Regions from separate parts of the Lysinibacillus sp. FSL R5-0849 genome, predicted to be linked through region 3. Evidence: riboswitches for the same ligand, from Rfam matches in the RefSeq annotation. Region 3 holds a riboswitch; each other region holds the start of a gene.
What was found. A riboswitch is a leader RNA that binds a small molecule or an ion and turns the genes downstream of it on or off. The one in region 3 is predicted to bind S-adenosylmethionine.

Region 1 (5,932 bases), 400 kb from region 3:
GCACGTACATATTGGGCTTAGAACACAATGGTATATTTGCGCGTTCCAAGATTTATCTCTCTCATTTATAGACTTGGTTGAACAGCATATCGATCATCCGCGAGATCAGTTTAATACAATAAGGGCCATTTCTAAAATTTGTAATTTCGAGCAGCAACTTGTTTTAGAGGCATATGAAAATACAGTTGAACAGCATAAAGAAAACATGGAACTAGAAAAAGAAGCAATTGAACGACAAATTGTACACTCCTCTGAATTGCTTGCGACCATTTCACAGGAAACCAATAATTCATTTTGCAGACTAAGCGAGCAGTCTGGGGAAATTGAACAATTGGCAAAGAGATCGCTAGAAGTGTCTACGCTGGCTGAAAACCAAGCACTGGATGGACGTGAATGTTTAAAGAAACAATCACTAAATATGCATAATATTATTCAATCTCTTCATGATATAGAAGAAAATATTGAACAATTATCTGATATGTCGAAGGAAATGGAAACGATTATGAGTGTCGTTACCAATATTGCCAATCAGACCAATTTGTTGGCCTTAAATGCTGCTATTGAAGCAGCCCGTGCCGGAGAAGCAGGGAAGGGATTTAGTGTAGTAGCTGATGAAGTACGTAAATTATCCATTCAAACAAAGGAATCTGTCACCGCTGTTGCATTATTGTTGCAAAAAACGAGTGAACGCACCGGGAAATTAGAGCAATCTCTCATTCATATCCAAGATGAGGTGGCATCTGGTGAGGATAATATGTTACACACGGAAGGACAATTTACAAATATAGTAGGGGCAATGACAGAAGCAAAAGATCAAAATGATTGCATGGCGACGAAAATACAAGCAATCGCAGGTATATTAAGTGGGTTGGGTAGTTCTTTTACTGAAGTAACGAACTCAGCAGAAAAATTAGCTAGCTTTGCCCAAAATTTAAAAAGCTAGATCACTAGTAGCTATATTAAACACTATAGTACTCATTATAATGTGTGTTTAGAAGCATATTCTTGGAGCTAGAGTTATCTCACAGTTGAGATAGCTCTATTTTTGCTAAATTTGTAAAGGGTTTAACGTAATTTTCAATGAAAATAAGTTTATACTGTAGACAGAACTAAAAATAGGGGCGGTTTACTATGAAAACAGTTGTTGTATTAGGTGGCGGTATTACTGGTTTATGCACAATGCATTATCTGCAACGCCAAGTGAAGGAAAAAAATTTAGATGTTCAGCTAGTGCTCGTAGAAAAAAATACATATTTAGGTGGCAAACTATATTCGGCCTATGAACAAGGTTTTATTATGGAAACTGGTGCTGATTCAATCGTAGCTCGCCATAAAGGTGTAATGGAGCTAGTGCAGGAGCTAGACTTTGAAGATCATCTCGTTTACAACGAAACAGGTATATCCTATATTTATACAAATAACGAGCTGCACGCCATTCCAGCGGATTCTACTTTCGGTATACCTATGAGTGTGGCATCACTTGAGGAAAGCACACTTATCTCTGACCAGGCCAAACAAGAAGCTTTAAAAGATTTAACTTTACCCAATGCAGGTTTTACAAAAGAAAGCTCAATAGGGGAATTTTTAACTTATTATCTTGGCGAAGAGCTTGTGGAAAATCAAATTGCACCTGTTTTAGCAGGTGTCTATTCTGGTGATTTACACCAACTTTCTATTGCCTCCACTTTACCGTATTTAATTGACTATAAAAATGACTATGGAAGTATCATAAAAGGTTTTGATGCGAATCGTGAGCAATTTGTTAAAGCTGCTAATAAAAAATTTATTTCATTTCAAAATGGATTATCCTCTTTAATTGAGCGATTAGAACAGACATTAACAGAGGTAGACATCATTAAAGGGGTAGCCACAAATCATGTCCAAAAAACGGGGAACAAGTATTCGATTTCATTAGCGAATGGTCAATACATTGAGGCAGATTATGTTGTTCTAGCGCTACCGAATGAAGCGGTTCAAAGTATATTACAGGACGACTCCTTAACACATTATTTTGATCAGTTTACTACAGCATCAGCCATTACTATTTATCTAGGCTTTGATGTGCCTGATGCAAACTTACCTGCGGATGGAACAGGCTATATTGTATCGCATAATTCTGATGTCACTTGTAATGCAGCAACTTGGACGAGTCGCAAGTGGAAGCATACATCGAAAAACAATCAACTACTTGTTCGCCTATTCTATAAGAGTATTAATCCGGCGTATGAGCAGTTACGTAAAATGACTGACGACGAATTGGCAGCCGTCGCTTTAGAAGATGTTCGGAAAAGCCTAGGAATTGATGAAAAGCCAACCGTTGTGAATGTCACAAAGTGGATTGATCAAATGCCTAAATATGACTTAGCTCACCGGGAAGCGCTACAAGGCTTACTACTAGAGCTGAATGAAAACTATCCGAATTTATCGATAGCGGGTTGCTCTTATTTTGGAGTAGGTATTGGTGCTTGCATTCAAAATGGGAAAAAAATTGGTGAAGAGCTTGCAGAAGAACTATCCAATTTCTAAGTTTTTAAGCAAATAATTTCTTTGTTATGTGAAATAGTCTTGACTCATTCGTCTGTAAACGATATGATTCTTTTAATTATTTAAAAAATTCATACTTAATAATTCTTATCAAGAGAAGCAGAGGGACTGGCCCATTGAAGCTTCAGCAACCAACTTTTTGTCAGGTGCTAAATCCAGAAGACCGTTGAGTCGAAGATGAGAAGGAACAATAATGATGAGTCGTTAAAGCCTTCTTTTTATATAAAAGAAGGCTTTTTATTATACAGAAATAGAGGAAGAGAGGCTAGTTTTATGGGATTGCTTGAAAAATTAAAAACGCATGTATTGACGGCAGACGGTGCAATAGGCACAGTGTTGTATGGCTATGGATTGGAGTATTGTCATGAGGAAATGAATGTTCAGAGACCTGAATTAATTGAAAAGATTCATAGAGAATATATCGCAGCGGGTGCTGATATTATTCAAACGAATACGTACGGTGCCAATGCCATTAAATTAGCTCGCTATGGACTAGAATCAAGTGTCAAACAATTTAATGAAGCAGCTATTACTATTGCTAAGCGAGCAGCAGCGGATGGCGGTCAATTTGTTTTAGGAACAATTGGTGGAATTCGTGGCATTCGTAAAAGCGATGCAACATTAGATGACATATTAGCGACCGTTGAAGAGCAGGCAAGTGTGTTACTTGCAGGAAATCCTGATGGCCTTTTACTCGAAACTTATTATGATTTTGAAGAATTAACAGCAACATTAAACGTGCTACGCGCCAAAACTAATATACCGATAATTGCTCAAGTATCTATGCATGAGCCTGGTGTTTTACAAAATGGTATGTCTTTAAATAATGCGCTACATGAGTTAGAGATTCTTGGTGCAGATATTGTTGGTGTCAATTGCCGTCTAGGTCCATATCATACGATTCAAGCGTTTGAGGCTGTAGAACTTCCGGCAAAGGCATTTATGTCAGCCTATCCAAATGCTTCGCTATTAGATTTAGAGGACGGGCGTGTTGTTTATGAGTCGGAGGCTGATTATTTTGGTCGCGCTGCTGTTGAACTGCGTGATCAGGGTGTTCGCTTAATTGGGGGTTGTTGTGGTACGACACCAAAGCATATTGCAGCCGCAAAGAAGTATTTAGAAGAGCTATCACCAGTTAGTGAAAAGCATGCGAAGCCTAAAAAGATTGAAATTGTTCGTGATGCCGAGCCAGCTAAATTTGAACCACTTCATGAAAAAGTAAAGCGTGAACGCTCGGTCATCGTAGAGTTGGATACACCTAGACACTTAGAAATAGATGGATTTCTTGAAGGGGCCAAACAACTATATGAGGCAGGTGCCGATGTAGTGATGATGGCAGACAATTCATTGGCATCCCCACGTATTAGCAATATTGCAATGGGGGCGTTATTGAAAAGTACTAATGGCGTGCGCCCCCTTACACATATTACCTGTCGAGATCGTAATTTAATTGGTCTTCAATCACATTTAATGGGGTTAAATGCCTTAGGAATTCATGATGTGCTAGCTGTTACGGGTGACCCAACGAAGGTTGGAGATTTCCCTGGTGCCACTAGCGTATATGATGTCTCCTCGATGGAGCTTATCCAATTAATTAAACAATTAAATGAAGGGGTTTCTTTCTCAGGGAAACCACTACGGAAAAAGGCTAACTTCTCTGTGGCTGCTGCATTTAACCCTAATGTTCGTGTTTTAGATCGTGCTGTGGCACGCTTAGAAAAAAAGATTGAGCATGGAGCAGACTATTTCATTTCACAGCCTGTTTATACAAAGGAAAAAATTATAGAAATATATGAAGCAACGAAGCATTTACAAGCACCGATTTATATTGGCATTATGCCCGTTACGAGTTATAAAAGTGCAGAGTTTTTACATCATGAGGTGCCAGGCATAAAATTATCTGAAGATGCTTTATCAAGGATGAAAGCATGTGGTGAAGATAAGGAACGCGCTACACTTGAGGGGATTGCAATTGCCAAGGAATTAGTAGAAGTGGCTGCGCAATATTTCCAAGGTATTTACCTTATTACACCATTTTTACGCTACGATGTGACATTAGAATTAATGAAATATATAGAGCAATTGGATGAACAGAAAAAAGGGGTAAGTATAAATGGCTAAGCACATGATTGAAGAACAACTTGATAAAAGAATATTAATTCTAGATGGCGCAATGGGAACCATGCTGCAAAATGAAAACTTATCAGCAGATGATTTTGGTGGAGAGGACCTAGATGGCTGTAATGAAAATTTAGTGCTTACTAGACCTGATGTCATTGAGAAAATTCATCATAAGTACTTAGAGGCAGGGGCAGATATTATTTGTACAAATACATTTGGTGGAACACCTCTTGTATTAAATGAATATAATCTAGGTGCAAAAGCGGAAGAAATTAATAAACGTGCAGTTGAAATTGCCCGTCAAGCAGTTGACAATTATACGACTTCCGACTGGCCCCGCTTTGTTGCAGGCGCAATGGGTCCAACAACGAAGACGTTGTCAGTTACAGGCGGCATTACATTTGATGAATTAGAAGAAAATTTCTTTGTGCAGGCAAAGGCATTGATTGAAGCAGGGGCAGATGTGCTATTGCTAGAGACAAGTCAGGATATGTTAAATGTGAAAGCAGGTACCCTTGGGGTAACTCGTGCTTTCGAGGTAACTGGTAAAGAATTACCTGTGATGATTTCTGGAACAATTGAGCCTATGGGGACTACTCTTGCAGGGCAAACCATTGATGCCTTTTATATTTCCATCGAGCATATTCAACCATTATCGGTGGGCTTAAACTGTGCGACGGGACCTGAATTTATGACGGATCATATTCGCTCATTAGCAGAGCTGTCAACGGGGTATATTAGCTGTTATCCAAATGCAGGCTTACCTGATGAAGAAGGATGTTATCATGAGTCTCCAGAATCTTTATCGCAAAAATTAAAAGGATTTGCAGAAAAGGGTTGGCTCAATATTGTGGGTGGATGCTGTGGTACAACTCCTGCACATATTGCGGCTATACGTGAAATTTTAAAAGATGAAAAGCCTCGTCAGCTACCAGAAAAAACGCATGGTCACGCAGTATCAGGTATCGAGCCACTTCTATACGATGATTCTATGCGTCCGTTATTTATTGGGGAAAGAACAAATGTTATTGGTTCTCGTAAATTCAAAAACTTAATTATTGATGGGAAATTTGAGGAAGCAGCAGAGATCGCAAGGGCGCAAGTGAAAAATGGCGCACATGTCATAGATATTTGCTTGGCGAACCCAGATCGTGATGAATTAGCAGATATCCGTGGCTTTATGCAGGAGGTCGTGAAAAAAGTTAAGGTTCCACTTGTTATTGATTCCACAGACGAAAAGGTTATTGAAGAGGCACTCAAGTTTTCG
Region 2 (5,932 bases), 1.1 Mb from region 3:
ATTAGGAATGTTTTTACCTTTACTTATGGCTAAATGTAAAGAGTTTAAGTGGCTTCTCCTAGTAGTTGTAGGTGCAACAGCCTCCATCGAAACGTATCAGGCACTTTCAGGAGCAGGGATTTTTGAGCTTGATGATTTAATCAATAACTCACTTGGCGGTATTATTGGCTACCAATTATACAAACTTATCGCTTCTATGGCCCATAACAAAAAGGTAAAGGTAAAAAGTCTGATTGGAAACCTTGCCATACCTCTATTGATGGGCTTAATCTTTATCGTTATGAACATTGTCTACGCCCAGCAGGAGTTTGGTCACCTAGCAATTAACGCTTATACAAAATCAAAAATGTCAGATGTTCATGTATCCACATCATTGGAATTAAGCGCAGCACCAATCGTTGCTCCTGTCTATAAGAAAATCATTCAAGAGGATGACGTAAAAGACCTATTACAACAGAAACTAGGATTATCAGAGATGAATGTATCTGATGTCAAGGACAATGACGAAACGCTAGTGGAAGATAAAAATGGGGTCGCGTATACATTGGTTACAAATAATTCAGAGGGACAATGGTGGTTAACCGAGAATAATTATACACCGGAGCAAATTTCAGCTGTAGAGCAAGAAGAAAAGGCGAAGTCATTGATGGATGAACTTTCTATACTACCTCAAGATGCAGAATTTACTGTACAGGAGAATGGTGAATTTGAATGGACCTTACCAGACCGTCCTGATGTAACTAAAGATTACTGGACTGGAGATGTCAGTCTTGGCCTGAAACCGGACGGTCACATTTATTCATTAACCTACAGTCTTCATGAAAATCAATTTATACGAGAGGTAAACATACAGTCTCCTACAGAAATATATGAACGAATAAAGGAAGGCGATTTTCCTCAAATAAAGTATAACGCACTCGTACAGGAGGAAGACCTAATTATAAAAAAAGGAGACCAAATTGAAATTGAATCGATTGAGCTTTCCTATATGTATGATACAAAAGGCTTCTATCAGCCCATATACAATGTTTCTGGCAAGTTCAACGACAACGATTGGTTTACTTTAATTCAGGCAAGAAAGTAACACCTCGTTCCAAATACTTAAGCAAAGCCCAGGCTCCAATTAATAGAGCAACTGGGCTCTTTTATTTTCGACTGTAAGGGGCAATGAACTATCCCCCTATCTCCTAAAAGTAGACTACTCCCCTATTTTTCTACTATTATTTTTTTACCTAATACCATTAGTGTTTATTGTCTGATTCTTATTGAAATTTATTAACTTTAAAATAAAGTAAAGCCGTTGATTGATTTCCAGCTTTCCATGGGCGGGGTCGAACTGCACCCTCGCCCTTCGTTCCAATCTGGAGTGGATATTAACTTCACCACAAAAAAATGCTCCCTTTAGATAAACAGATTTTATTTTTTAATCTGTCTACCTAATAGGGAGCATATCAAACTACTCGATGGCTTTTGTCTACAGTCTGAAATAACCAGCTTGCTGATCTTTATTTAGATTGAGCTACTTTCGTCGTTCATGTTTAATTTTCAGTAGTAAAAGTTTAGGCTTTCTTTTTTTTCGGGTACCCAATGAATATCGCTATCATACCACAAATACCAATAAGAATTGGGTAGAAAGAGTACGGCAAGATACTCACTGGCGAAATTTTGGCTACGCTTGCGGCTACAAGAAATTGGGCTCCGTATGGGAGAAGACCTTGGACTGTACAAGAGAAAATATCTAAAATACTTGCAGACTTTCTCGGCTCAATCTCATACTGGTCAGCAATATTTTTGGCAAGTGGCCCGGCAATTAGAATAGCAATTGTATTATTGGCCGTAGATAAATTAGTTAGACCCACAAGACCAGCTATACCAAATTCAGCACCCTTCTGCGATTTAATCCTGCGCGTTACAAGACGGAGTAAAAAGTCAATTCCCCCATTAAATTTAATAACTTCCACCATTCCAGCTATTAATATAGCCAGAAAGGCGATTTCATACATCCCTTCCATTCCTTCACCAATCTTTTGTATAAGGCTCATTATGTGATAGCTGCCATCTGCTAAGCCAACAGCACCGGCGAGAACAATCCCTAATGCAAGAACGAGGAAAACATTCATTCCAGATAACGCTAAAATAATAACTAAAACATAGGGAATAATTTTTATCCAATTATAGCTTAGATGCTCTACTTGGGCTGTCCCCCCGGATGTCATAAACCCTAAAATAATACTTGTGATAATAGCTGCCGGCAATACAATCCAAAAATTGACCTTAAATTTGTCCTTCATTTGCGCGCCTTGTGAACGAACTGCAGTAATAGTAGTATCTGAAATAAAAGATAAATTATCACCAAACATCGAACCGCCTACAACCGCTGCCATCACTAAAGCAATAGGTAGCTCCGTAAGATCGCTTATTCCAACTCCAATTGGCGCCAGCGCAACAATCGTCCCCACTGATGTGCCCATGGATAGAGAGATGAAACAGGCAATGATGAATAAGCCTACGACAACCAGGTTTTGCGGTATAACCGATAAAGCAAAGTTAACAGTGGAATCTACAGCCCCCATTCCCTTCGCTACCTCTGAAAATGCCCCTGCTAATAGAAAAATAATAACCATCAGCATGACATTTAAATTTCCGGCACCTTGGCAAAAAATATCAACCTTTCGGGAAAACGATTCTTTTCGATTCATCGCTAGAGCTACAGCACCCGAAATGCTGATGGCTACAATGACAGGAAAGGCATAAAAATCACCCATTATAATCCCTGAACCAATAAATAAAATCATAAAAATAACAAATGGGATTAGCGCCCATGGATTCTCTTTCTTCATTGTCTACCTCCAAAAATTAAAAATCAGCCCTATTTTTTATTTTTTCACCATAAAAAAGGCCTCATCTTGAAATAACAAGAAGAGCCCTTATAGTTAAAACGCTCCTCTTATCTATCAAGAACATTGCTTGCTGGATTTGGCACAGTAACTTAATAGTTCCGCTGCCGAGATTTCATCGGGCCAGTCCCTCCATCTCTCTTGATAAGAAGAAAAAATATTATATTTTTTACACAATATTAAAATACTAAAATAAAACATCCATAATTGCAACATGTTTTTAATTGTAAAAAAATCCCACGACTATTATCAAGTGCGAAATTCAACTTTTTATACGAATACGAAGCTTTGAATGGACACATAGATCGAAAATATAAATACCCCGACTAAAAACCAACCATATAATTTTCTCTCTCTCCGAAATTCATTAATTCCTAATGTTAACATAAATAAACCTAGAAAAAGGATCATTAAAAAGTTTAGCCGATAATCATGTGTCATAAATCCGTAAATGGAAAGCGTGATGCCTATTATTGATAAAATAATTTGTACTGTTTTTAACAAAACGATTCCCCCTATTTGCTTGAACGAATACTAACAGTTATCTAACCTTTTTTGAATAAAAAAATTCTATGATGGGTGAGATGACAAATGAAAGCCCAACAACTTTTTATTTTTGTTTTTTTAATTGGCTTTTGAACTAGAAACAGGAAATTTAAGTTTAATTCGAACAGGGCTGACAAAAGGCTTTTACCCTGCATTTATCTTTTCTTTAGGTTGTGCTGTTGGTGACATGGTGTACGCTGTACTATAGGTTTTGGGAATAGCCTTTCTAGTACAATCTAGTACAATATTCCAATTCATTTTATGGATTGGCGGTACTATCATGCTTGGCCCTTTAACCTTCCAAGCTTTCCGAGATACGTTTGCATGCAAAAAATTAGAGTCATGGAGCAGCGATTGAAAAGAAATCATTATGGGCTTATTTTTTACTGGTGTTTGGCTAGTAGTTTCAGCAACGACTGCAATCGTTGATTCCCAACGGTTGGTGGAAGTATAGTAGGTGGTACAACTATTGGACATTCAGCAACTAAAAGCTTACCTCCCTTCTTCTTCGGATTTATCACCGTTTCAATCCTTTGGGGGCTAATCCTTTCATATTTAAGTAGCATCGGTGGTAAAATAATGGGAAAAGGCTTATGCAAATAGTTTCGTTTATTTCAGGATTACTCTTTTTGTACTTTACTTTTTATGTATTCTTGAATGGTTTTGAAAAGCTATTATAGGGGTGAAAACCATGGTTAGAAGAAGATAGCTAGCCTCCTAGATCACCAAGGATATGTAGGAGGCTAGCTTAATTATAGGAGATGTTTAAACGATGAAGCAAAATAAATATGATGATATGCAATTCTTTTCTGCTTACGAAAAAATGCCACGTTCTGTTCAAGGGCTGGACGCCGCAGGAGAGTGGCATGTATTAAAAACACTTTTACCTGATTTGAAAAATAAACATGTGCTTGATTTAGGATGTGGTTTCGGGTGGCATTGTCGATATGCGCGCGCACAACAGGCAAAATCAGTGATTGGTGTGGATATATCTGAAAAAATGCTGGAAAAAGCTCAGGAAAAAACGGATGATCCTTTTATTTCCTATTTGCAAATACCGATTGAGGACATTCAATTTTCCGCTTCTCAATTTGATGTTGTATTAAGTTCCTTAGCTATTCACTATTTACAAAACTTTGAAGCACTATGCAAAAAGGTTTATACCTATTTAAAACCTGGCGGATCGTTCGTATTTTCAGTGGAGCACCCTATTTTCACATCCCGCCATGAACAGGATTGGTACAATGATGAACAAGGAAACCGACTGCATTGGCCAGTGGACCATTATCAAACAGAAGGCATGCGCGAAACAACCTTCCTTACCGAAAATGTCATTAAATATCACCGTACATTATCCACTTATATGAATGATCTAATACAGGTGGGATTTACAATACGTGCTGTGAAGGAACCTATGCCATCTGAGGAAATGATACAAACTATTCCAGGTATGCAAGATGAACTACGAAGACCTATGTTTTTAATGATAGTGGCAGAGAAAAAATAAGCGTTTATACGTGTGATTATATCTATTACATTAGCACATTTCGTTGCTTCATATTTAATGGGGCAGCATCGCTACAGCTGCATGATGCCTGCCAAATACTGAGTAGTGGTAATAGAGGGCTAGATTGTCCCATAAATTAATTCTCTGAAAATCTCAGATAAAACAAAAAACCAGATGCTCCTCATAGAAGAGCGCCTGGTTTTATTGTGAAAGTGAATCTTACTAATTTACTTAGTTTTGATTCGTATTAATACTACGCTAAGTTGAGGCGTGGAACAAGTTAAAATATTTTCCATTCAATTTTTGGTAGGAATTTATGTTTTTTCGAGCATAGGAGTTACTCATGTCCTATTTATTTTGCAAGTAGGAAACTAACAAAAAAAACTAGATACCTACATAAATTATGTAAGTTCTAGCCTTTTAAGTGAAAGTGAATCTTACTAATTAATATTGCTTAGCTTTAGATTCATTTATGAATACGAATAAACAGCTAAAAGGTTTCATTATTTGGCCTATTTTTTCGTAAAAAATAGGATTACCCGCACAAAAAGACCAGGAAGTCACGAAATAAGTGAATCCTGGTCTTTTTGTGAAAAGTGAATGTTACTAGCTTGCTTTAGTTTTTTGTATTCTACTAATGAGGTAGACGGTTGATGTTGCAATAAGTTACATAAAATTTAAAAATATTTTAATCGATTACTTGAATGGCAAAATCAAATACACCCTCTGCCCCATCAACTGTAATGATGGAAATGCTATACACCCCTTCTGACATTGTATAGCTACCCTTTTCTAGTATCGTTGAATATTTTGCTCCTGCATTTACGGTTTTTTGAGCCCATAGTTTGGCATCTGCATTATAAATTTTTAAGCTAAATGGTTGTGTCCCCTTATTCTTTATATCATAGTGAATATCAAATTCTTGTGGAGAATGATTGCTGTAAAAAGATTTATGAAATTCACCATTTGCAGTTGTAGCATT
Region 3 (5,932 bases):
CACTTTCCGAAAGCTATCAAAATTCATTAAAAAAAGAAAAAGAGTACGTAAGTATTTCACTACTTAGGTACCCTTTTATTTAAATTATTGAACAGGTACTACTGCACCTTTCCATTCTTCTAAAATAAAGTCTTGGATTTCTTTAGACGTTAATACTTCTAATAATGTTTTAATTTCTGGTCTTGATTCATCACCCGCACGTACTGCGATGATGTTTACGTATGGCGACTCTTTGTCTTCAAGAGAAATCGCATCTTTGATTGGGTTTAAGCCATTATCAATAGCAAAGTTAGAGTTGATCAGTACTGCGTCCCCTTCGTCGTTTTCGTACATTTGTACAAGCATTTCTGGTGCAGTATTCGCATCAAATTTAAAGTTTTTAGGATTTTCTTCTATATCCTTAATTTCTGCTGCTGTTTTATCAATACCATCTTTTAATTTAATTAAGCCCTTAGCTTCTAATAATGACAGCATACGACCGTGATCAGATACAGAATTAGAAAGTAAGATTGTTGCACCTTCAGGAAGTTCCTCTAAAGATTTATATTTTTTTGAGTAAATACCGATTGGCTCAATATGAACACCACCAGCATTGACGAAGTCATAGCCATTGTCTTTAATTTGTAACTCTAAATACGGAATATGTTGGAAGTAATTTGCATCCAATTCTTTTGATTCTAAATCTTGGTTTGGTAGCACATAGTCTGTATATGTTTCTACTTTAAGGTCAATACCTTTCTCAGCTAAAATCGGTTTTGCTTTATCCAAAATTACTGCATGCGGTGTATTAGAAGCTCCCACTGTTAAAGTAACGTTTTCTTTACTATCTGTTTTATCACCAGATGCTGAATTTGCATCCTCTTTTTTATCAGTACCGCAAGCTGCTAAAGCTAGTACAAGTATTGATAAAAATAATCCTGTTAATAACTTTTTCATTTATGACACTCCCTTTATTTTGATGAAAATATGTTAGCGGCAAGAACCGGAATAACCTCAGTTTTATTAACGTTTATCAATTTTTTCTGTAATGAAATCACCAATCCATTGGATAATAAAGACGACTACTAAGATCAAAATAGTTGCCATTAATGTCACATCTTGGCGATTTCTTTGGAACCCGTCTAGGAAGGCTAAGTTCCCAAGACCTCCTGCACCGATTATCCCTGCCATTGCTGTATATCCAACAAGTGCTACAGCCGTAACCGTAATACCCGAAATTAGTGCTGGTAATGATTCAGGGATTAGAACTTTCCAAATAATTGTGGATGTTTTTGCCCCCATTGAACGAGCTGCTTCAATGACACCTTTATCAATCTCACGTAACGCAATTAATACCATACGTGCATAGAATGGAGCCGCACCGATAATTAAAGCAGGTAAAGCAGCATTAGCTCCACGGATTGTACCTAGTAAAAGCTTAGTGAATGGAATTAATAAAATAATTAACACGATAAATGGGATAGAGCGGAAAATGTTAACGAGTGACCCTGTTAAAAAGCTAACAATTTTATTAGCCCATAACTGATTGGGACTTGTTAAAAATAGGACGATTCCAATAGCTAACCCAAGAATAAATGTAATAACTGTAGAAATGGCCGTCATATATAATGTTTCATACGTAGCCTGCCACATGCTATCCCAGTCTACATTCGGAAAGAGATTAGTTAGCATCTGCAATCACCTCCGTTTGTACTTCCACTGTATTTAAATAGCTTAAGGCTTCAGTCACATTTGCTTTCGACCCATCAATTTGGACTATGAGGGTACCATATGCACCATTTTTCGTTTGTGAAATATTTCCGTGTACGATGCTTACTTCCACATCGAATTGCTTCACTAGATGTGAAATAACTGGCTGTTCTGTTTTTTCACCAACAAAAATCAATTTGACAAGTTGTCCAGTTGGATAATTTGCTTTGATTTGTTCTACTGTATCCTGTGTTTCCTTTGTATTTGTAATTTGGGCTACAAATTTCTTAGTAATGGCTGCCTGAGGTGCCTGGAAAACTTGCAATACTTCCCCACGCTCTACAATTTCGCCTGCCTCCATCACTGCTACACGATGACAAATCTTGCGAATGACATGCATTTCATGAGTAATGAGGACAATCGTTAACCCTAACCGTTCATTAATATCTACCAGTAAATCAAGAATGGCATCTGTTGTCTCTGGGTCTAGTGCAGATGTTGCCTCATCACATAGTAAAACCTCTGGATTATTTGCTAATGCACGTGCAATCCCTACTCGTTGCTTTTGTCCACCAGACAGCTGCGATGGATATGCTTGATCGCGACCTTCTAAGCCAACAAGTGCTATCAATTCCTTCACCCGTGCCTCACGTTGAGCTTTTGATACACCTGCAATTTCTAATGGGAAGGCAATGTTTTCTGCAACTGTTCGTGACCAAAGTAGGTTAAAATGTTGAAAAATCATACTAACCTTTTGTCTAGCTGCTCTAAGCTTTTGACCCTTAATCGAAGAAAATTCTTGATTGTTCACCGTTACTGTTCCTGCTGTTGGTTTCTCTAAACCATTAAGTAAACGAATCATCGTACTTTTACCAGCGCCACTATAGCCGATAATGCCAAAAATTTCACCCTTATTAATAGTAAGGTTAACATCTTTGACTGCCGTTAATTCGCCATTTGCTGTTTTGTATTTCTTCGTTATATTTTGAAGCTGTATCATAGCGAATACTCCTTTTCTTATATAAAAAAACCCCTCCACTTATAGACAAGTAGAAGGGGTCACGTATTATACGTTGAACCGTTCTCTCATCTTTCAAAGAAAAAATCTTTGAGTGATTTGGCACCTTTTCACTATGTGATGGTTGCCGGGCTTCATAGGGCACTTCCCTCCGCCGCTCTTTATAAGAGTTCGATATATTTAATGTTTTAGTAATATATTTGTTACTTTACCACGCTAATAAAGTTCAGTCAATTGATTTTTTTAACAATTCGTACAAAAATGGTACGGATTGAAAAGCATAAATCTTTTCTGTCACTTTGCCGCCATCACACACAAGTAAACATGGGACGCTTTCAATTTGATGTTCAATAGCAATTTGCTCCAAAAAATTAATATTTGCTTTCCCTAGTTTTAGGTGAGGTAATAGTTGTTCTACAATTGACATCATTTTCGATGCCACTGCACAAGTACCACACATCGGTGTATATAAATAAAACGCAGCTTTTTCTCCCGACTGTAAAGCCGACTCCCACTGCTCTTTTGACCATTCTTCCATTTAGTTCACGCAACCTTATAAAATATATTCATTATGGATGGAGAAATGCGCACGCAGTAAAATCATTGCTAACACTTTTCTTGGTGTCGTTTCTACTTCCTTATATGTCGGCATTGTACGTAAATGCTCCGCTTCCGGATAATGTCTGTCCATTAAAGCGCGTAGCTTATCGCCTGAAGTATCAGCATCAAAAAAAGTAAATAGCTCGCAGCCCTCATAGGGGTCTATTAGCTCCTCTAATTGATGCACTCCAATTGTTCCATTCGTACATAGTATTGTAACATTCTCGTTCAAAATCGGCTCAATTTGTAGCTTATCTGAGCGTCCTTCTACTATCAAGCATTTCCCATCGAACATTACGCCACCTCCATTTAGACATATCCACTTATACATTATTATATAATAAAAAACGCCGGTAGTTTCCGACGTTTTTTGATTATGGCTTGTCTTATTCTGCAGTCATCTCTTCGTATTGTTCTGCTGTCATAAGTTTATCAACTTCTGATGCATCAGCAGGCTCTACGACGATCATCCATGCTTTTTCATATGGTGATTCATTAACGAATTCTGGGCTATCTTCTAAATCTGCATTTACTTCCACTACAGTACCTGAGATTGGTGCATATAATTCAGAAACAGTTTTTACTGATTCTACGCTACCGAATGGATCATCTGTTTTGATTTCATCGCCAACTTGTGGAAGTTCAACGAAAACGATATCTCCTAATTCAGATTGTGCGAAGTGCGTAATACCAATACGTACTTTTCCATCTTCTACTTTTACCCATTCATGCTCTTCAGAGTAACGTAAGTCTTTCGGTGTGCTCATGCAAAAAACCCCTCCATAATTATGTAATATATTCACTTTCAGTGTGCCATACTTCTCCTATAAAAACAAGGATAAAAACGGTTATAACCAAGCTTGCTCAAAATCGGATTCTTTAAACCCTAAAGTTACTTTTTTTCCATCTGTTACGATGGGACGTTTTATTAACATACCATCCGTAGCAAGTAGCTTAAGCTGTTCTTCCTCAGTCATATCAGCTAGCTTGTCCTTCAAACCAAGGTCACGATACTTCATGCCAGAAGTATTAAAAAACTTCTTCAAAGGTAGTCCACTTGCTTGCCATAAAGCTGTTATTTCATCCTTTGTTGGTGGCTGCTCTACGATATGTACCTCTTCATAGGAAACGTCATGATCATTTAACCACTTTTGTGCTTTTTTACATGTTGTACATTTTGGATAATGGAAAAATTGAATCGTCATAAAAATGCTCCTCTGCTGTCTTTTTCTGTAGTATACCATCATAATCATTTAGAATGGTGGATCTTCGCTCATTTTCGTAAGTCTATCCATCGGTTCTGTATTTTTATCCGTTACTTTCATAAATTTATCTGGAATAAAAAAACTAGCTACCCATTTGCGGATAGCTAGCGTTTTTCATACGATTAAACGATATATTTTTCTGCTTCAATTAATTTCACAGATGCTTCACGTTTCTTCGTAATTAGGTTGTATGGATTATTACGTGTTAATTTACGTAATGCAGATAAAGTCATACGTGCTGCATCGCCATCTGCGGAAGCAAGAATTGTATCTTTTGCTTCTTTTTCGATTTCAGCAAATGCTTCTTGGCAGAAAATTTGAGTGTATAGCAATTTTTGATGTGCTTTTTCAACGCCATCACGAGCAATCGCTTTTTCTGTACGTAATACAGCTGATTCCATTGCAAATAATTGATTAGCGATATTGGCAATATTCACTAAAACTTCTTGTTCTTGATCTAACTTCGCACCAAAGCGTTGTGCTGCTAAGCCTGCCGCTAATACAGCAATCTTCTTAGCATTTTTCACTAAGTATTTTTCCTGAGCTAGTGGCTCTGTACCGATATCCTCCGGCATTAACATCAGAAGCTCTTGCTGTAGATTTTGCGCAACTTGTAATAGTGGCAGCTCACCTTTTAGTGCCTTTTTCATAAATGTACCTGGTACAATCATGCGATTAATTTCATTTGTACCTTCAAAAATTCGATTAATACGAGAATCACGGTAAATACGCTCTACCTCATATTCAGCCATGAAGCCATAACCGCCATGTAACTGTACCGCTTCATCTGCAATATAATCTAATGTTTCTGATCCAAATACTTTAGCAATTGAGCATTCAATCGCATACTCAGCGATAGCACCTGCAATCACTTTTCCTTCCTTTTGCTCCTCTGGACTTAGCTGGCTTAAACGATCTTCAAATAAACCAACAGTACGATAGTTTAAGGATTCTGATGCATACAATTGAGAAGCCATCGTTGATAATTTTTCTTTTGTAAGGTTGAAGTCAGAAAGCTTTGTTTTAAATTGCTGACGTTGGTTTGTATATTGTACTGCTAACTCAAATGCACGTTTTGATCCACCAATTGTTCCAACCCCAAGTTTATAGCGACCGATATTTAAAATATTGAAGGCAATGACATGCCCACGACCAATTTCACCTAATAAATTTTCTACTGGCACTTCTGCATCTTCTAACACTAGTGTACGAGTAGATGAAGATTTAATTCCCATTTTCTTCTCTTCAGGACCCACAGAAACACCTTTGAATGCACGTTCAACAATAAAGGCAGTGAACTTATCGCCATCAATTTTAGCGTAAACAACAAACACATCTGCAAAGCCTGCATTTGTAATCC

Region 1: it holds a riboswitch for S-adenosylmethionine, as region 3 does, so the genes downstream of both, MKY80_RS20450 (bifunctional homocysteine S-methyltransferase/methylenetetrahydrofolate reductase) here and MKY80_RS18470 (methionine ABC transporter ATP-binding protein) in region 3, are expected to answer to the same signal.
Region 2: it holds a riboswitch for S-adenosylmethionine, as region 3 does, so the genes downstream of both, MKY80_RS12940 (Na+/H+ antiporter NhaC family protein) here and MKY80_RS18470 (methionine ABC transporter ATP-binding protein) in region 3, are expected to answer to the same signal.

The regions. Positions count from the first base shown of each region.
Region 1 covers NZ_CP152004.1:4,127,518-4,133,449, reverse strand. The annotation lists gene MKY80_RS20460 (globin-coupled sensor protein) at 1-943, shown strand, start outside; gene MKY80_RS20455 (protoporphyrinogen oxidase) at 1,132-2,526, shown strand; SAM riboswitch class I at 2,629-2,728, shown strand; gene MKY80_RS20450 (bifunctional homocysteine S-methyltransferase/methylenetetrahydrofolate reductase) at 2,818-4,665, shown strand; gene metH (methionine synthase) at 4,658-5,932, shown strand, end outside.
Region 2 covers NZ_CP152004.1:2,636,209-2,642,140, forward strand. The annotation lists gene MKY80_RS12935 (VanZ family protein) at 1-1,084, shown strand, start outside; gene MKY80_RS12940 (Na+/H+ antiporter NhaC family protein) at 1,560-2,840, opposite strand; SAM riboswitch class I at 2,945-3,048, opposite strand; gene MKY80_RS12945 (DUF3953 domain-containing protein) at 3,168-3,401, opposite strand; gene MKY80_RS12950 (hypothetical protein) at 3,588-3,920, opposite strand; gene MKY80_RS12955 (class I SAM-dependent methyltransferase) at 4,216-4,950, shown strand; gene MKY80_RS12960 (hypothetical protein) at 5,639-5,932, opposite strand, start outside.
Region 3 covers NZ_CP152004.1:3,731,665-3,737,596, forward strand. The annotation lists gene MKY80_RS18460 (MetQ/NlpA family ABC transporter substrate-binding protein) at 85-936, opposite strand; gene MKY80_RS18465 (methionine ABC transporter permease) at 1,003-1,671, opposite strand; gene MKY80_RS18470 (methionine ABC transporter ATP-binding protein) at 1,661-2,689, opposite strand; SAM riboswitch class I at 2,773-2,877, opposite strand; gene MKY80_RS18475 (thioredoxin family protein) at 2,934-3,245, opposite strand; gene MKY80_RS18480 (hypothetical protein) at 3,261-3,602, opposite strand; gene gcvH (glycine cleavage system protein GcvH) at 3,694-4,074, opposite strand; gene MKY80_RS18490 (arsenate reductase family protein) at 4,156-4,512, opposite strand; gene MKY80_RS18495 (acyl-CoA dehydrogenase family protein) at 4,695-5,932, opposite strand, start outside.